Linked DNA regions of Catenuloplanes niger. Each later gene encodes a partner of the first gene's protein in a complex. Links are inferred from orthologs where the notes say so. Each region holds a gene or a part of one and is shown in the gene's direction. Other genes may lie near its edges.

Region 1 (7,022 bases):
CGCTGCTCGGTGAGCACGCCGCCGCGCTCGGCCAGCACGCCGGCGTGTCCGCCGAAGTCGGCCAGCAGCCGCAGGTCGTCCTCGCTGAACAGGCCGCGGAAGCGGTGGAACATCAGCACCGCGCCGGTCTCGGCCGGCGGGATGCGCAGGCGCAGCGTGGTCAGGTAGCCGCGTTCGCCCTGGCCGGCGTAGTGGGTGGCGAGCGTGGGCCGGGTGGTGCGGCGGAACCGGGAGACGGACGCGAGCGGCACCGGCTGCGGCGCGTTGACCAGCTCGTCCAGGTCGGTGTCGTCGAAGCCGGTCAGCGGCGCGTCGGCCTCGCCCGCGTACGCGGTCTGCTCCAGGTGCCCGTCGGGCTTGCGGACCAGCACCGCGACCGCGTCCGCGGCGGACTCCTCGCGCATCATCTCGGCGTACCGCTGCCAGATCTGCGGGCCGGTCTCGGTCGCGGGCGCGTCCAGCAGCCGGACCGTGACGGACTGCAGCGCGGTCGCCGACCACATCCGGCGCAGCCAGGCCGGCGGCAGGAACGCGGCGGCGTACCCGATGCCGCAGGCGACGGCGAGCACCCGGGCCGCGACGCTGAACGGGGACGCGCCCGCCTCCGGCCCGGCCGGGAACAGTCCGGCGAGCCCCATCAGCACCACCACGCCGGCGAACGCGACGGTGGAACCGGCCGCGATCGACAACCGGATCCGCGGCGAGCCGGTCCGCCGGCGCGCGGCCGAGGCCAGGTAGATGCCGGGCACCAGCTCGGCGATCGCGAAGAACGTCATCGCGATGATCAGCAGGGTGGGGCGCATCGGCTCGCCGCTCCGCACGGTCAGCAGCCCGGCGCCGATGATCAGGGCGCCGGCCAGCGAGGCCGCGGTCAGCTCGCGGCGGACCGGCCGCAGGAGCGAGATCAACCGCATCGTGAGGTACGGCTGGAGCAGCAACACCGGCAGGAAGAGCGCGTTGACCCGGAGGCCGCCGACCGCGAGTGCCCCGTCGAGCACCCGGTTCAGCGCGTCGGCCAGGAAGATCACGGTGGGCGCCACGAAGATCAGCGCGACCGCGCGCTGCAGCGGGTCCGGGCGGCGGGCCAGGTGATAGAGCACGCGCAGGAAGAGCGCCGCGAAGATCAGTTCCGCCGCGATGACCACCATCTGATTACTCTCTATTTTCATCGCATTACGCACTGTAGTTGGGCTCGGTGGCGGCGCCGGGCGTTTGGCGGCGAAGGGCCGGGGATCGCGGGCGCGACCGTACCCATGATGTCTTCATTGTGCAGTTATGTGATGGAATGGCGAGATGGCAGATCCGCAGCCGACGCCCGGTCACCCGGAGCGCGAGGCCCCGGGTGGGCATCCCGCTCCAGGCCTCGCGGCCGAGGTCCGGCAAGGCACGCACGACCTGGCGAACCTGCTCGGCATCGCCGCCAACTACCTGCAGTTCCTCGAGGAGGATCTGGACGGGGTGGCCGGCGCGGACGAGGCGCGCGGTCACCTCGAGCGGATCTCCGCGGCCGTCGACCGCGCGACCGAGGTCACCCGGCGGCTGGCCACGGCCGCGGTCACCCCCTCCTGACCGCACCGGCGCGCTTGCATAGGCTTGCGCCATGCAGCGGTGGCGGGGATACGACGCGGTTCCGGGCGGCTGGGGCCGATCGGTCGTGACGATCGGTGTCTTCGACGGCGTGCACCGCGGTCACCAGGCCACCATCGGCGACACCGTGAAGCGCGCCCGCGACCTGGGCGTCCGCTCGGTGGTCGTGACGTTCGACCCGCACCCGTCCGAGGTGGTCCGGCCCGGCTCGCACCCGGCCGTGCTCACCGAGGCGGCCCGCAAGGCAGACCTGATCGAGGCGCTCGGCACGGACGCGCTCTGCGTGGTGCCGTTCACCAAGGACTTCTCCCGGCGGTCGCCCGAGGAGTTCGTGCACGAGGTGCTGGTCGAGCACCTGCACGCGGCGCAGGTCGTGGTCGGGGAGAACTTCCGCTTCGGGCACCGGGCGGCCGGCGACGTGGCGCTGCTGCGGCGACTCGGGCGCACGTTCGGCTTCGCGGTGGAGGACGCGCCGCTGATCTCGGCGGAGGAGGGCACGGTCTTCTCCTCCACGTACATCCGGGCCTGTGTGGACGCGGGCGACGTGGCCGCCGCGGCCCGCGCGCTCGGCCGTCCGCACCGGCTGGAGGGCGTGGTGGTCCGCGGTGACCAGCGGGGCCGTGAGCTGGGCTTCCCCACGGCCAACCTGCTGTCCGGGCGGTACGCGGCGATCCCGGCGGACGGCGTCTACGCGGGCTGGCTGGTCCGCCGCGACGAGCGGCTGATGGCGGCTGTCTCGATCGGCACCAACCCGACGTTCTCCGGCAGCGAACGGCGTGTCGAGGCTTACGCGCTCGACTTCACCGGCGACCTCTACGGCGAACGGCTGAGCCTGGACTTCGTGGCCCGGCTCCGGGAGACCCGCGCCTACCAGGGGATCGAGCCGCTGGTGGCGCAGATCACCGAGGACGTCGACCAGACCAGAGGGCTTCTGCGCGCCGGGTGAGGCGGACCGGTTGCGGGCGGTGTTCGGCCGTGTTGCTGTAGTGTGGTTGAGACTTCGGGTCTCCGAGGTTTCGCTCCGCCTGCCTGCTCGACGCCGTGGGCCGCGGATCAGCGACAGGTTGCAACCGACAGGATTTGATGGAATGGCGCTCGACCAAGAGCAGAAGAGCAAGATCCGCGCGGACTACGCGACCGCCGAGGGTGACACCGGTTCTCCCGAGGTTCAGGTCGCCGTGCTGACCAAGCGGATCGCGGACCTGACCGAGCACCTCAAGGTGCACAAGCACGACCACCACAGCCGTCGTGGTCTGCTGCTGCTGGTCGGCCGCCGCCGCCGGCTGCTCAACTACGTCCAGAAGAAGGACATCGCCCGCTACCGGACGCTCATCGAGCGCCTCGGCCTGCGCCGATAGCTTCTTCGACGGGCGGCGGCAACGCCGCCCGTCGCCGTAACACCACCACACAGACAGCTGGGCCGCACTGACCACGCCGGTCAGCGCACCGGTCCTCGGTAGTGGCCTCCGGGCCGGCGGATCACCGCCGCCCCGGGCGCTTCGATCGAAGACCGGCCGACTGAGCAGCCGCCCCCATTCGCGGGTGGCGCTCCGGCACAGGTGGTCGTGGCCCACGACCGAAGGAGTGCAACACCGCTTATGACCGAGCAGAACAACGCTCTCGGCTCCCAGCACAGCACCGCAGTGATCGACAACGGCGCGTTCGGCACCCGTGAGATCACCTTCTCCACCGGCCGGCTGGCCAAGCAGGCCGCCGGCTCCGTCATCGCCCAGCTCGGCGAGACGGTCGTCCTCTCCGCGACCACGGCCAGCAAGGCGCCGAAGGAGCACTTCGACTTCTTCCCGCTGACCGTCGACGTCGAGGAGCGGATGTACGCCGCGGGCCGGATCCCCGGCTCGTTCTTCCGCCGCGAGGGCCGGCCGAGCGAGGACGCGATCCTCACCTGCCGCCTGATCGACCGGCCGCTGCGCCCGTCCTTCACCAAGGGCCTGCGCAACGAGGTCCAGGTCGTCGAGACCGTGCTGGCGCTCGACCCGGCCCACCCGTACGACGTGGTCGCCATGAATGCGGCGTCCATGTCCACCAAGCTCTCCGGCCTGCCGTTCTCCGGCCCGATCGGCGCGACCCGGGTCGCGCACATCGACGGCCAGTGGGTGGCGTTCCCGACGCTCGAGGAGCTGGAGCGCGCCACCTTCGACATGGTCGTCGCGGGCCGCACGCTCGCCGACGGTGACGTCGCGATCATGATGGTCGAGGCCGAGGCCACGCCGAACGCGGTCAAGCTGATCGCCGGTGGCGCCACCGCCCCGACCGAGGAGGTCGTGGCGAGCGGCCTGGAGGCCGCCAAGCCCGCCATCCGCGAGCTCTGCCGTGCGCAGAGCGAGCTGGCCGCGGTCGCCGCGAAGCCGGTCGTCGAGTTCCCGGTCTTCCTGGACTACCAGGACGACGTGTACGAGGCCGTCGCCACCGCGGTCCGGGGTGAGATCGCCGAGGCGATCAAGATCGCCGGCAAGGCGGAGCGCGAGGAGGCGCTCGACCTCGTCAAGGCGAAGGCCGTCGAGCAGGTCGCCCCGCAGTTCGAGGGGCGTGAGAAGGAGGTCTCGGCCGCCTTCCGCTCGGTGACCAAGTCCGAGGTGCGCAACCGCGTGCTGCGCGAGCAGGTCCGCATGGACGGCCGCGGCCCGCGCGACATCCGCCCGCTGACCGCCGAGGTCGGCGTGCTGCCGCGCGTGCACGGCTCCGCGCTGTTCGAGCGGGGCGAAACCCAGATCATGGGCGTCACCACGCTGAACATGCTGCGCATGGAGCAGGCGCTGGACACTCTCGCGCCGGAGAAGTCCAAGCGCTACATGCACAACTACAACTTCCCGCCGTACTCGACCGGTGAGACCGGCCGGGTCGGCTCGCCGAAGCGTCGCGAGATCGGCCACGGCGCGCTCGCCGAGCGGGCGCTCGTGCCGGTGCTGCCGAGCCGCGAGGAGTTCCCCTACGCGATCCGCCAGGTCTCCGAGGCGCTGGGCTCGAACGGCTCGACCTCGATGGGCTCGGTCTGCGCGTCCACGCTGGCGCTGCTCTCCGCGGGTGTCCCGCTGAAGGCGCCGGTTGCCGGCATCGCGATGGGCCTCATCTCCGACGAGGTCGACGGCAAGACCCAGTACGTGACGCTGACCGACATCCTCGGTGCCGAGGACGCGTTCGGTGACATGGACTTCAAGGTCGCCGGCACGCCGGAGTTCGTGACCGCGCTGCAGCTCGACACGAAGCTCGACGGCATCCCGTCCGACGTGCTCGCGGCCGCGCTCCAGCAGGCGCACGACGCCCGCGGCACGATCCTCGGCGTGATGCAGGCCGCGATCGAGGGCCCGGGCGAGATGTCCGACCACGCGCCGCGCGTCACCACCGTGAAGATCCCGGTCGACAAGATCGGCATGGTCATCGGCCCGAAGGGCCAGACGATCAACGCGATCCAGGACGAGACCGGCGCCGAGATCTCCATCGAGGACGACGGCACGATCTACGTCGGCGCCACCAACGGGCCGTCGGCCCAGGCGGCGGTCGACCGGATCAACGGCATCGCGAACCCGACGCTGCCGAAGGTCGGCGAGAAGTTCCTCGGCACGGTCGTCAAGACGGCCGCGTTCGGCGCGTTCATCTCGCTGGTCCCGGGCCGCGACGGCCTGCTGCACATCTCCAAGGTGGGCAACGGCAAGCGCGTCGAGAAGGTCGAGGACTTCCTCAACGTCGGCGACAAGATCGAGGTCCAGATCGCGGACATCGACCAGCGCGGCAAGATCTACCTCGACAAGGTGCGCGCCGAGGGCGAGGAGGCTCCGGCCGAGTCCGCCGGTGGCGAGCGTCCGTCCCGTGACCGTGGCGACCGCGGTGACCGCGGCCCGCGTGGTGACCGGGGCGACCGCGGTGACCGTGGCGACCGCGGCCCGCGCGAGAGCAGCGCGGACGGCGGCGAGGGTGGCGGCGAAGGCGGGGACGGCCCGCGCCGTCGTCGGACGCGCCGCGACTGATGACGAACCCCGTACAGCGGGGCGCTGACCCACTGGGCGGCACGGTCAACAAGACCGTGCTGCCCAGTGGGCTGCGCATCGTCACCGAATCCATCCCGACCGTCCGCAGCGTCTCGATCGGGATCTGGGCCGCGATCGGCTCCCGCGACGAGACGCCGGAGTTCTCCGGCGCGTCGCACTTCCTGGAGCACCTGCTCTTCAAGGGCACCGAGCGGCGCACCGCGATGGACATCTCCGCGGAGATCGAGGCGGTCGGCGGCGAGACGAACGCGTTCACCGCCAAGGAATACACGTGCTACTACGCGCGCGTGCTGGACGAGAACCTGCCGCTCGCGGTCGACGTGCTCTGTGACCTCGCGGCGAACTCCGTGCTCGCCGACGCGGACGTGGAGACCGAGCGCGGCGTGATCCTCGAAGAGATCGCCATGCACGACGACGAGCCCGGCGACCAGGTGCACGACATCTTCACCGAGCTGATCTACGGCGACCATCCGCTGGGCCAGCTCATCTCCGGCACCGAGCAGACCATCGGCGCGATGACCCGCGCGCAGATCGAGACGTTCTACCGCGAGCGGTACACCGCGCCGCACCTGGTGATCGCCGCGGCCGGCAACCTCGACCACGACGCCGTCGTGGCCCAGGTGACCGCGGCGCTGGCCGGCACGCCGCTGGACGGGCCGGCCGCCGCACCCGCGTCCCGCCGCGCGTCCGAGCCGGCCCCGGCGTACGCGCCGCCCGCGCAGGTCGTGGAGCCGAAGGACACCGAGCAGGCGCACGTGGTGCTCGGTGCGCCCGGCCTGGCCCGGCTGGACGACCGGCGGTTCACCGCCGGCGTGCTCAACAACGTGCTCGGCGGCGGCATGTCCAGCCGGCTCTTCCAGGAGATCCGGGAGAAGCGCGGCCTGGCCTACTCGGTCTACTCCTACACCACGCAGTACGCGGACTCCGGCCTCTTCGCGGTCTACGCGGGCTGCGCGCCCGGCAAGGTCGAGGAGGTGCTGGAACTGTCCCGTGCCGAGCTGGCCCGGGTCGCTCGCACCAGCCTGACCGCGGAGGAACTGGACCGGGGCAAGGGCATGACCAAGGGAGCGTTCGTGCTCGGCCTGGAGGACACCGGCTCCCGGATGACCCGCCTGGCCAAGGCCGAGCTGCTCTACGACGACCTGCTGCCGGTCGCCGGCTTCCTGGAGCGGGTCGACGCGGTCACCGCGGACGAGGTCGCCGCGCTCGCCGAGGACCTGCTCACCCGCCCGCGGTCACTCGCGGTGGTGGGCCCCTTCGACGAGGACACGGTCTGGCCTCTGGGATAGTGGCGCGGTGAGCGAGACTATCCCAGTCGCTGTCCTCGGAGCCGCCGGCCGGATGGGCACCGAGGTGTGCAAGGCGGTCGGCGCCGCCCCCGACATGGAGCTGACGGCCACGGTCGACGCCGGCGAGCCGCTGGACAAGGCG
Region 2 (6,695 bases), 3.7 Mb from region 1 along the record:
GCAGGTCCGTGCTGACCGCGGCCGGCACGCCCATCTCCAGCGCGAGCAGCCGGTGCTCGAACCACGCCGAGTCCTCCGGGCCCCGGCTCAGCACCACGATCGACGGGTCGTTGCCCGCGGCCGGCGGCGCGGCCGCGACCAGCGCGCGGCGCAGCATGGCCGGCGTGTCGTCCACCGGCAGCAGGTTGTCCGGCAGCGGCAGCTCCGGCAGCACGGAGAGGGTCAGGCGGCGGTTCTGGATCGCGTACCCGATGCCGGACGGCACCCGGAGGTTGTCCTCCAGCACGTGCCAGCCGGTCTGCCGGTCCTTGACCAGGTCCATGCCGGCCACCTGGACGCGGGTGGACTGCCGCCGCATCAGCGCGCCGGTCGGCTTCAGGCCGGGGGAGCCGTCCACCACCCAGGCCGGGATGATGCCGTCCTTGACCGCCCACCGCTCGTCGTAGACGTCGCGCAGGAACGCGTCCAGCGCGCGGGCGCGCTGGGTGAGCCCGGCGCGCAGCGTCGTCCACTCGTCCGCGGCGACCAGCCGCGGTACGAGATCAAAAGGGAACAACCGGGTGCTGGCCTCGCCGGCCACGCTGAACGTCACGCCGCGCGCCCGCTGCTCCTCGTCCCGGAGCTGCTCGCGCTGCCGCAGCTCCTGCGCGCCGAGCCGGTCCAGCGCGCCGACGATCTCGCGGTACGCCGCCGGCGGCCCGGTGTCCGGGAACATCTCGTCGGCCGCGCTCGCGTAGTCGGCCAGCCGCCCGGCCGGGGCGCTGGCCTCGCGCACCTGCTCGCCGCCGCGTGTCTCCGCCAGGATCAGGTCGACCACGTCCGCCAGCCGGCCGCGCCGGGTGAACGCGCGCCGCTGCCGGGCCGCCGCGCTGCTCTGCCGCAGCGCCCGCTCCAGCAGGTCGGTGACCTGGTCCCAGTCGCCGGCCTCCTCCAGGTAGGGCCGCAGGCCGGAGGTGAGCCGGCGCAGCGCCTCGGCCGCGGGCACCGGCTTCGGGCCGCGCGGCAGGTCGATCAGGTCGCCCTCCAGGCCGGAGCGCGCGGCCCGCCAGAGCGCGGCGCGCAGCACCGGCGGCCGGGCCGGCGTGTACGGCGTACCCGCGCGCACCCGGTCGATCTCCTGCCGGACCACGGCCCGGAACAGGCCGGCCAGCAGCACCACGGTCTCCACGTCCGAGCTGGCGTCGGTGATCCGCAGCTCGACCGTGGGCACGTGCGCGGACGGCCGGACGTCGAAGTAGATCATCGCGGGGTCGCTGATCGTCTCCGTCGCGATCAGCTCGCGGACCAGCGCGTCGTGGTCGGCCGCGCTGTTGACCTGCCCGGGGTCGCCGGCCGTGGGCCAGCGCTGCCAGACGAGCGAGCGGACGCTCGCGTACCCGCTGTCCTGCCCCATCCAGTACGGCGAGCTGGCGGAGAGCGCGAGCAGCGACGGCAGCACCGGCTGCACCCGCTGTGCCACGGCCACGGCCAGGTCGCGGTCGTCGATGCCGACGTGCACCTGGGCGCCGCAGATCAGCTGCTCCCGGGCGAGCATCTGGTACTCGTCGAGCATGTGCCGGAAGCGCGCGGTGGGCGTGATCTCCAGGTCGTCGCCGTTGAGCAGCGGCACGGTGCCGGCCGCGGCGATGCCGAGACCGGACGCGTCCGCCACGCCGACCGCGAGCCGGCGCAACCGGACGATCTCCTCCCGGAGGTCGTCGAGCGTGTGGGTGACCGCGGTGTTCGTCTCCACCACCGAGCGTTGCAGCTCGGCGGTGAACGAGTCGGACGGCAGCCGTTCCAGCAGCTCGCCGGCGCGTGGCACCAGCTCCCGGGTGTCCAGGTCGATGACGTGGAACTCCTCCTCGACCCCGAGCGTGAGGGCGTGCGAACCCGGCTTCGGGTCCGGCGGGGCAAGCGTCGTGGCGTCTTGCGGAGTATCGACCATTCTCGTTCCCACCTCGTGGTGCCGACTGTCCGGGAACTGTTCCCAGGGCACATGCCGACTGTGTTTCGGGCCGGTTAAGGTGCGCGACCCACTGGCCCTCTTTACCCGATCATGGGTCACCGCACGCACCCCTGGATGGGGTGCCACCATCAGCATGGGTGAGGATGGTGCGCGATGACATACCGCTACTTCTATGACTGTGAGTTCATCGAGGATGGTCGAACGATCGACCTGGTCTCGATCGGCGTGGTGGACGAGAACGGCCGCGAGTTCTACGCGATCTCCACGGAGTTCGACGGTACGCGGGCCACGCCCTGGGTGCGCCGCAACGTGCTCGACCGCCTCCCCTCCCCGGGTGACCCCGCCTGGAAGTCACGCGAACGGATCCGCGAGGAGCTCTACCAGTTCCTGGTCGAGCCGATCCGCGGCCGCACCGGCGAGCAACTCGACCTGTGGGCCTGGTTCGCCGCGTACGACCACGTGGTCCTGGCCCAGCTGTGGGGTGCGATGCCGGCGCTGCCGCGGGCCATCCCGCGCTTCACCAAGGATCTGCGCCAGCTCTGGGACGACAAGGGCCGTCCGCCCCTGCCCGACGCCGAGGCGGACCGCCACGATGCCCTGGTGGACGCGCGCCACAACCTTGCGCGGTGGAGAGCGATGACCGAACCGAACCTGTAGCGCGGATGACATCCGGGTGTAGCCGGGGTCTGCTTCCGGGCGGTTCAGTGACGCCGACTACAGTCTGCGATGGCGGCCCGCCCGCGCGGCAGCGTTGCCCGAGGCGGCCGAAAAGCTTGCACGTTGTGTGGAGGGACGAGCCAAGATGCGTATCGGTGTGCTCACCGGCGGCGGCGACTGCCCCGGTCTGAACGCGGTCATCCGCGCCGTGGTCCGCAAGGGTGTCACGGCCTACGGCCACGAGTTCGTGGGCTTCCGGGACGGCTGGAAGGGCCCGCTCGAGGGTCTGACCATGCCGCTCGGCATCCAGCAGGTCCGCGGCATCCTGCCGCGCGGCGGCACCATCCTCGGCTCGTCCCGGACCAACCTGTTCAAGATCGAGAACGGTGTCGAGCGGGTCAAGGAGAACCTCGCCGGCCTCGGCGTGGACGCGCTCATCGCGATCGGCGGCGAGGACACGCTGGGCGTCGCGACCAAGCTGTCCGACCTCGGGGTGAACGTCGTCGGTGTCCCGAAGACGATCGACAACGACCTGAACGGCACGGACTACACGTTCGGCTTCGACACCGCGGTCAACATCGCGATGGAGGCCATCGACCGGCTGCACACCACCGCCGAGTCGCACCACCGCACGCTGATCGTCGAGGTCATGGGCCGCCACGCGGGCTGGATCGCGCTGCACGCCGGCCTCGCCGGTGGCGCCAACGTCATCCTGCTGCCGGAGCGCGAGTTCGACGTCGACCAGGTCGCGGCGTACGTGGAGAAGCGCTTCCAGCACGAGTACGCGCCGATCGTGGTCGTCGCCGAGGGCGCGCAGCCGCTGGAGGGCCAGATGGTCCTGCAGAACCAGCAGCTGGACAGCTTCGGCCACGTCCGCCTCGGCGGCATCGGCCAGTGGCTCGCCGAGCAGCTGGAGGCGAAGACCGGCAAGGAGGCCCGCACGGTCGTGCTCGGCCACATCCAGCGTGGTGGCACGCCGACCGCGTTCGACCGGGTGCTCTCCACCCGCTTCGGCCTGCAGGCGATCGACGCGGTGAACGAGGGCGACTTCGGCAAGATGGTCGCGCTCCGCGGCACCGACATCGTGCGCATCCCGCTGATCGAGGGCACCGGCGAGCTCAAGACCGTCCCGCTGGAGCGCTACACCGAGGCCGAGGTCTTCTTCGGCAGCTGATCGACCACGTGGTGCGCGTCCCGGCCGGGACGCGCACCACGACCGTGTTCAGGGAGGTACGGGGTGAGCGAGCGGACCGTCGCGGTGCTGGGCGCCGGGACGATGGGTGAGCTGGTGCTGGCCGGACTGCTGCGCGGCGGTCACCCGGCCGGTCGTGCGCTGGCCACCGCGCGCCGCCCCGAGCGCGCCGAACAGCTGCGCGCCACGCACGGCGTCCGGGTGGTGGGCAACGCCGCCGCCGCGGCCGAGGCCGACGTGCTCGCGATCGGCGTCAAGCCGCAGGACGCCGACGCGCTGCTGACCGAGATCAGGGACAGCGTCCGGCCCGGCACCCTGGTGATCTCGCTCTGCGCGGGCCTGACCACCGCGTTCTTCGCGCGCCGGCTGCCCGAGGGCACGCCCGTGGTGCGCGTCATGACCAACACGCCCGCGCTGGCCGGCGCCGCGATCTCCGCGATCTCGCCGGGCGCGCACGCGACCGACGAGCACGTGGCACTGGCCGAGGAGCTGTTCCGGCCGCTCGGCGCCGTGCTCCGGGTGCCGGAGAAGCAGCAGGACGCGGTCACCGCGGTCTCCGGCTCCGGCCCCGCGTACGTCTACCTGTTCGTCGAGGCGATGATCGAGGCCGGGGTGCTGCTCGGCCTGCCCCGGGCGACCGCGCGCGAGCTGGCGGTGCAGACCGCGCTCGGCTCCGCGACCATGCTGCGCGAGTCCGGCGAACATCCGGTCACGCTGCGCGAGGCGGTCACGTCGCCGGGTGGCACCACCGCGGCCGCGCTGGCCGAACTGGAACGCCACGGACTGCGCGCCGCCGTGCTGGATGCTCTTGGTGCGGCCCGAGATCGCGCGACCTCGCTGGCGCAGCAAAACACCTGATCAGGTGGGTGTGGAACCTGCACGGCGGGAAGATGCACGACCATTCACCGGACCGTTTATTCATTCATCTGTGCGGGGCTATCGCACCCTCACTCCTCCCCGTTACGGTCAAATGACAGCGAGTAATTGACTGCTGACTGGGGAGGTGCACCATGCGAGCAACCGGACGATCCCTGGCCCTCGGTGGCGCGACCGTGGGCGCGACGGCCGCGATGCTCTGGGTGGCGACCCCGGCATCTGCGTTCGCCCACGACAAGGTCGCGAACCCCTACCTCCACACGCTGCTGGACGTGCTGAGCCTGGCCGTCGTGATCTCACCGGTCGTCTCGGCGTACCTCTGGGGCGCCCGGCGCCGGGGCCCGCTGATCGCCCTGGTCGCGCTGGTCCAGATCCCGGTGGCCGTCATCGCGTTCGTGCCGATCGTCCCGCCCGCCGTGCACCTGGTGCTGTTCGGCGTCGCGATCGGCCTCACCATCGGTTCCATCAGGTTCGTGCGCGGATCCGTCCCTTCCCCCGCGGCCGCGACCGAACCGTCCCGTGGGTGAGTGACCGGCTGCCACCGATCACTCACCGGCGAATTCCGGGGTTGAGGGTCCCGGAGTGAACCCCGCTGTCGGCTGCGGAGGCCGGCCAGTCCCTGGGCATCGGCTGGTCAAAAACCTCTGTGGCCGGCGGCGGCACGTCCGGACCGGAACCGCACCGGTCGGCGGCGGGCGAGTCACTGAGGTCCATGGGGAGCACGTGATCCCCGACCGTGAGGGCAGTGACCCGCCCGCCGTCCCGGTGCGCCCGGACCGGCGGGCACCCCGGCGCCGGCTCACCCCACCGGCCACCCGCGTCCCGGAACGCGGTGAAGCGGCAGTGCGCCTCCCCGACGTACCCCCAGGCCATGAAGATCGTCTCGCCCGCGTAGCTGTAGACGCCGACCGACTCGGTCCCGCCCGCCACCGGACGCCGGTGGAACTCGGCGCGCAACCCCGGCACGACCACCCCGTCGAGGTCCGCGTCCGGCACGACACGATGTGGGGAGAAGAGGGATAGATCGGGCAGCCGCATGTGCTGATCAACGAATGCCCCATACTGAGGGTCGTGTTCACACTGGCCGAGGCCCGGCAGCTGATCGCCACCCTGCGTCCCCGCATCGACGAACTGGTCACACTCCGCGCCGACCTGGCGGAGCTGAAGGCCGACCTGGCCGACGGCCTGGAGAGCCCGTTCGGCGGCGTCGCCGAGATCAAGGCACTCGACGCCCGGATCTACGCCACCGTCGAACTGCTCGAACAGCACGGCATCCAGATCAAGAACCTGGCACCCGTGCTCCTGGACTTCCCCGGCGAACTCGACGGCCGCCCGATCCTCTGGTGCTGGCTCGAGGGCGACCGCAGCATCGACTGGTACCACCGGCTCGAATGCGGCTTCGCCGGCCGCCGACCGACCGGAGCTTAAGGGCGGATATGCCCGCTTCCGGCGGGTGAAGTTCCGCATGCTCCCGCGGGCACCGGTCGTCGCTGGCGCTCCTCCCTGCGGGATCCGAGGCCGCACGATCCCGCCTCCACCCGCGTTGGTGGTGGCGTTTTCGAGCTGGGGGTTCGGGCTGCCTCCCGTTGGGTTGGTGGTGGGGTTTCGGGCTGCCTCCGGCGGGTCTCGGGCTCCGGTGCATAGCGGGGCTTGCTGGGTGTCGGGGGTCCGTGGGGCCGGCTGTTTTTTTCGTGGCGGGTGTGGGGGCCCTGCCGAAGATCTGCACCCCAAGGGTGGTCGACGGCAGACGGTGCATCCCGGCGATGCCGGTTCCGTGCTGGCGCACCTGAGCGAAATCGCCGCGACTCGCCGCTCGGTATGGCATCAATTCACCGAGTCGCGTCATCGGAAGTCTATCCGAGTCGTGGTGTGCAAGTAGGTGGAATGTGCGTCGGGTCGGGAGGGCCCCTTATCGCGAATGGCGCAATCCGATGTGGGCCGGCGCCCGCCGATCGGGGTCGGTGGTGATCTCCCTTTCGTGGGAGGCTTTCTCTATGCGTCAGGGGTCATTGTTCATGTCTT

The links.
Region 2: J2S44_RS26150 (region 1) and J2S44_RS09405 share a complex: the UniProt entries of both Bacillus subtilis proteins name them as parts of the possible RNA degradosome complex. The link is inferred for Catenuloplanes niger from one-to-one orthologs.

What each region holds. Positions count from the first base shown.
Region 1 is NZ_JAVDYC010000001.1:5,870,230-5,877,251, forward strand. Bases 2,797-5,877 are described here. They hold J2S44_RS26150 (polyribonucleotide nucleotidyltransferase), read left to right. Parts: upstream 2,797-3,185; coding sequence 3,186-5,570; downstream 5,571-5,877. Other genes in these bases: rpsO (30S ribosomal protein S15), read left to right, coding at 2,797-2,945; J2S44_RS26155 (M16 family metallopeptidase), read left to right, coding at 5,570-5,877. Also shown: J2S44_RS26130 (response regulator), read right to left, coding at 1-1,148; J2S44_RS26135 (hypothetical protein), read left to right, coding at 1,294-1,569; J2S44_RS26140 (bifunctional riboflavin kinase/FAD synthetase), read left to right, coding at 1,601-2,533; more of rpsO, read left to right, coding at 2,676-2,796; more of J2S44_RS26155, read left to right, coding at 5,878-6,880; dapB (4-hydroxy-tetrahydrodipicolinate reductase), read left to right, coding at 6,888-7,022. UniProt on the Bacillus subtilis protein: Involved in mRNA degradation. Catalyzes the phosphorolysis of single-stranded polyribonucleotides processively in the 3'- to 5'-direction. Necessary for competence development in Bacillus subtilis.
Region 2 is NZ_JAVDYC010000001.1:2,177,066-2,183,760, reverse strand. The notes cover bases 2,011-4,764. They hold J2S44_RS09405 (6-phosphofructokinase), read left to right. Parts: upstream 2,011-2,750; coding sequence 2,751-3,779; downstream 3,780-4,764. Other genes in these bases: proC (pyrroline-5-carboxylate reductase), read left to right, coding at 3,843-4,655; J2S44_RS09410 (polyadenylate-specific 3'-exoribonuclease AS), read left to right, coding at 2,102-2,605. In the rest of the region: J2S44_RS09415 (glutamate--cysteine ligase), read right to left, coding at 1-1,927; J2S44_RS09395 (hypothetical protein), read left to right, coding at 4,808-5,200; J2S44_RS09390 (hypothetical protein), read right to left, coding at 5,223-5,669; J2S44_RS09385 (DUF2203 domain-containing protein), read left to right, coding at 5,745-6,101. UniProt on the Bacillus subtilis protein: Catalyzes the phosphorylation of D-fructose 6-phosphate to fructose 1,6-bisphosphate by ATP, the first committing step of glycolysis.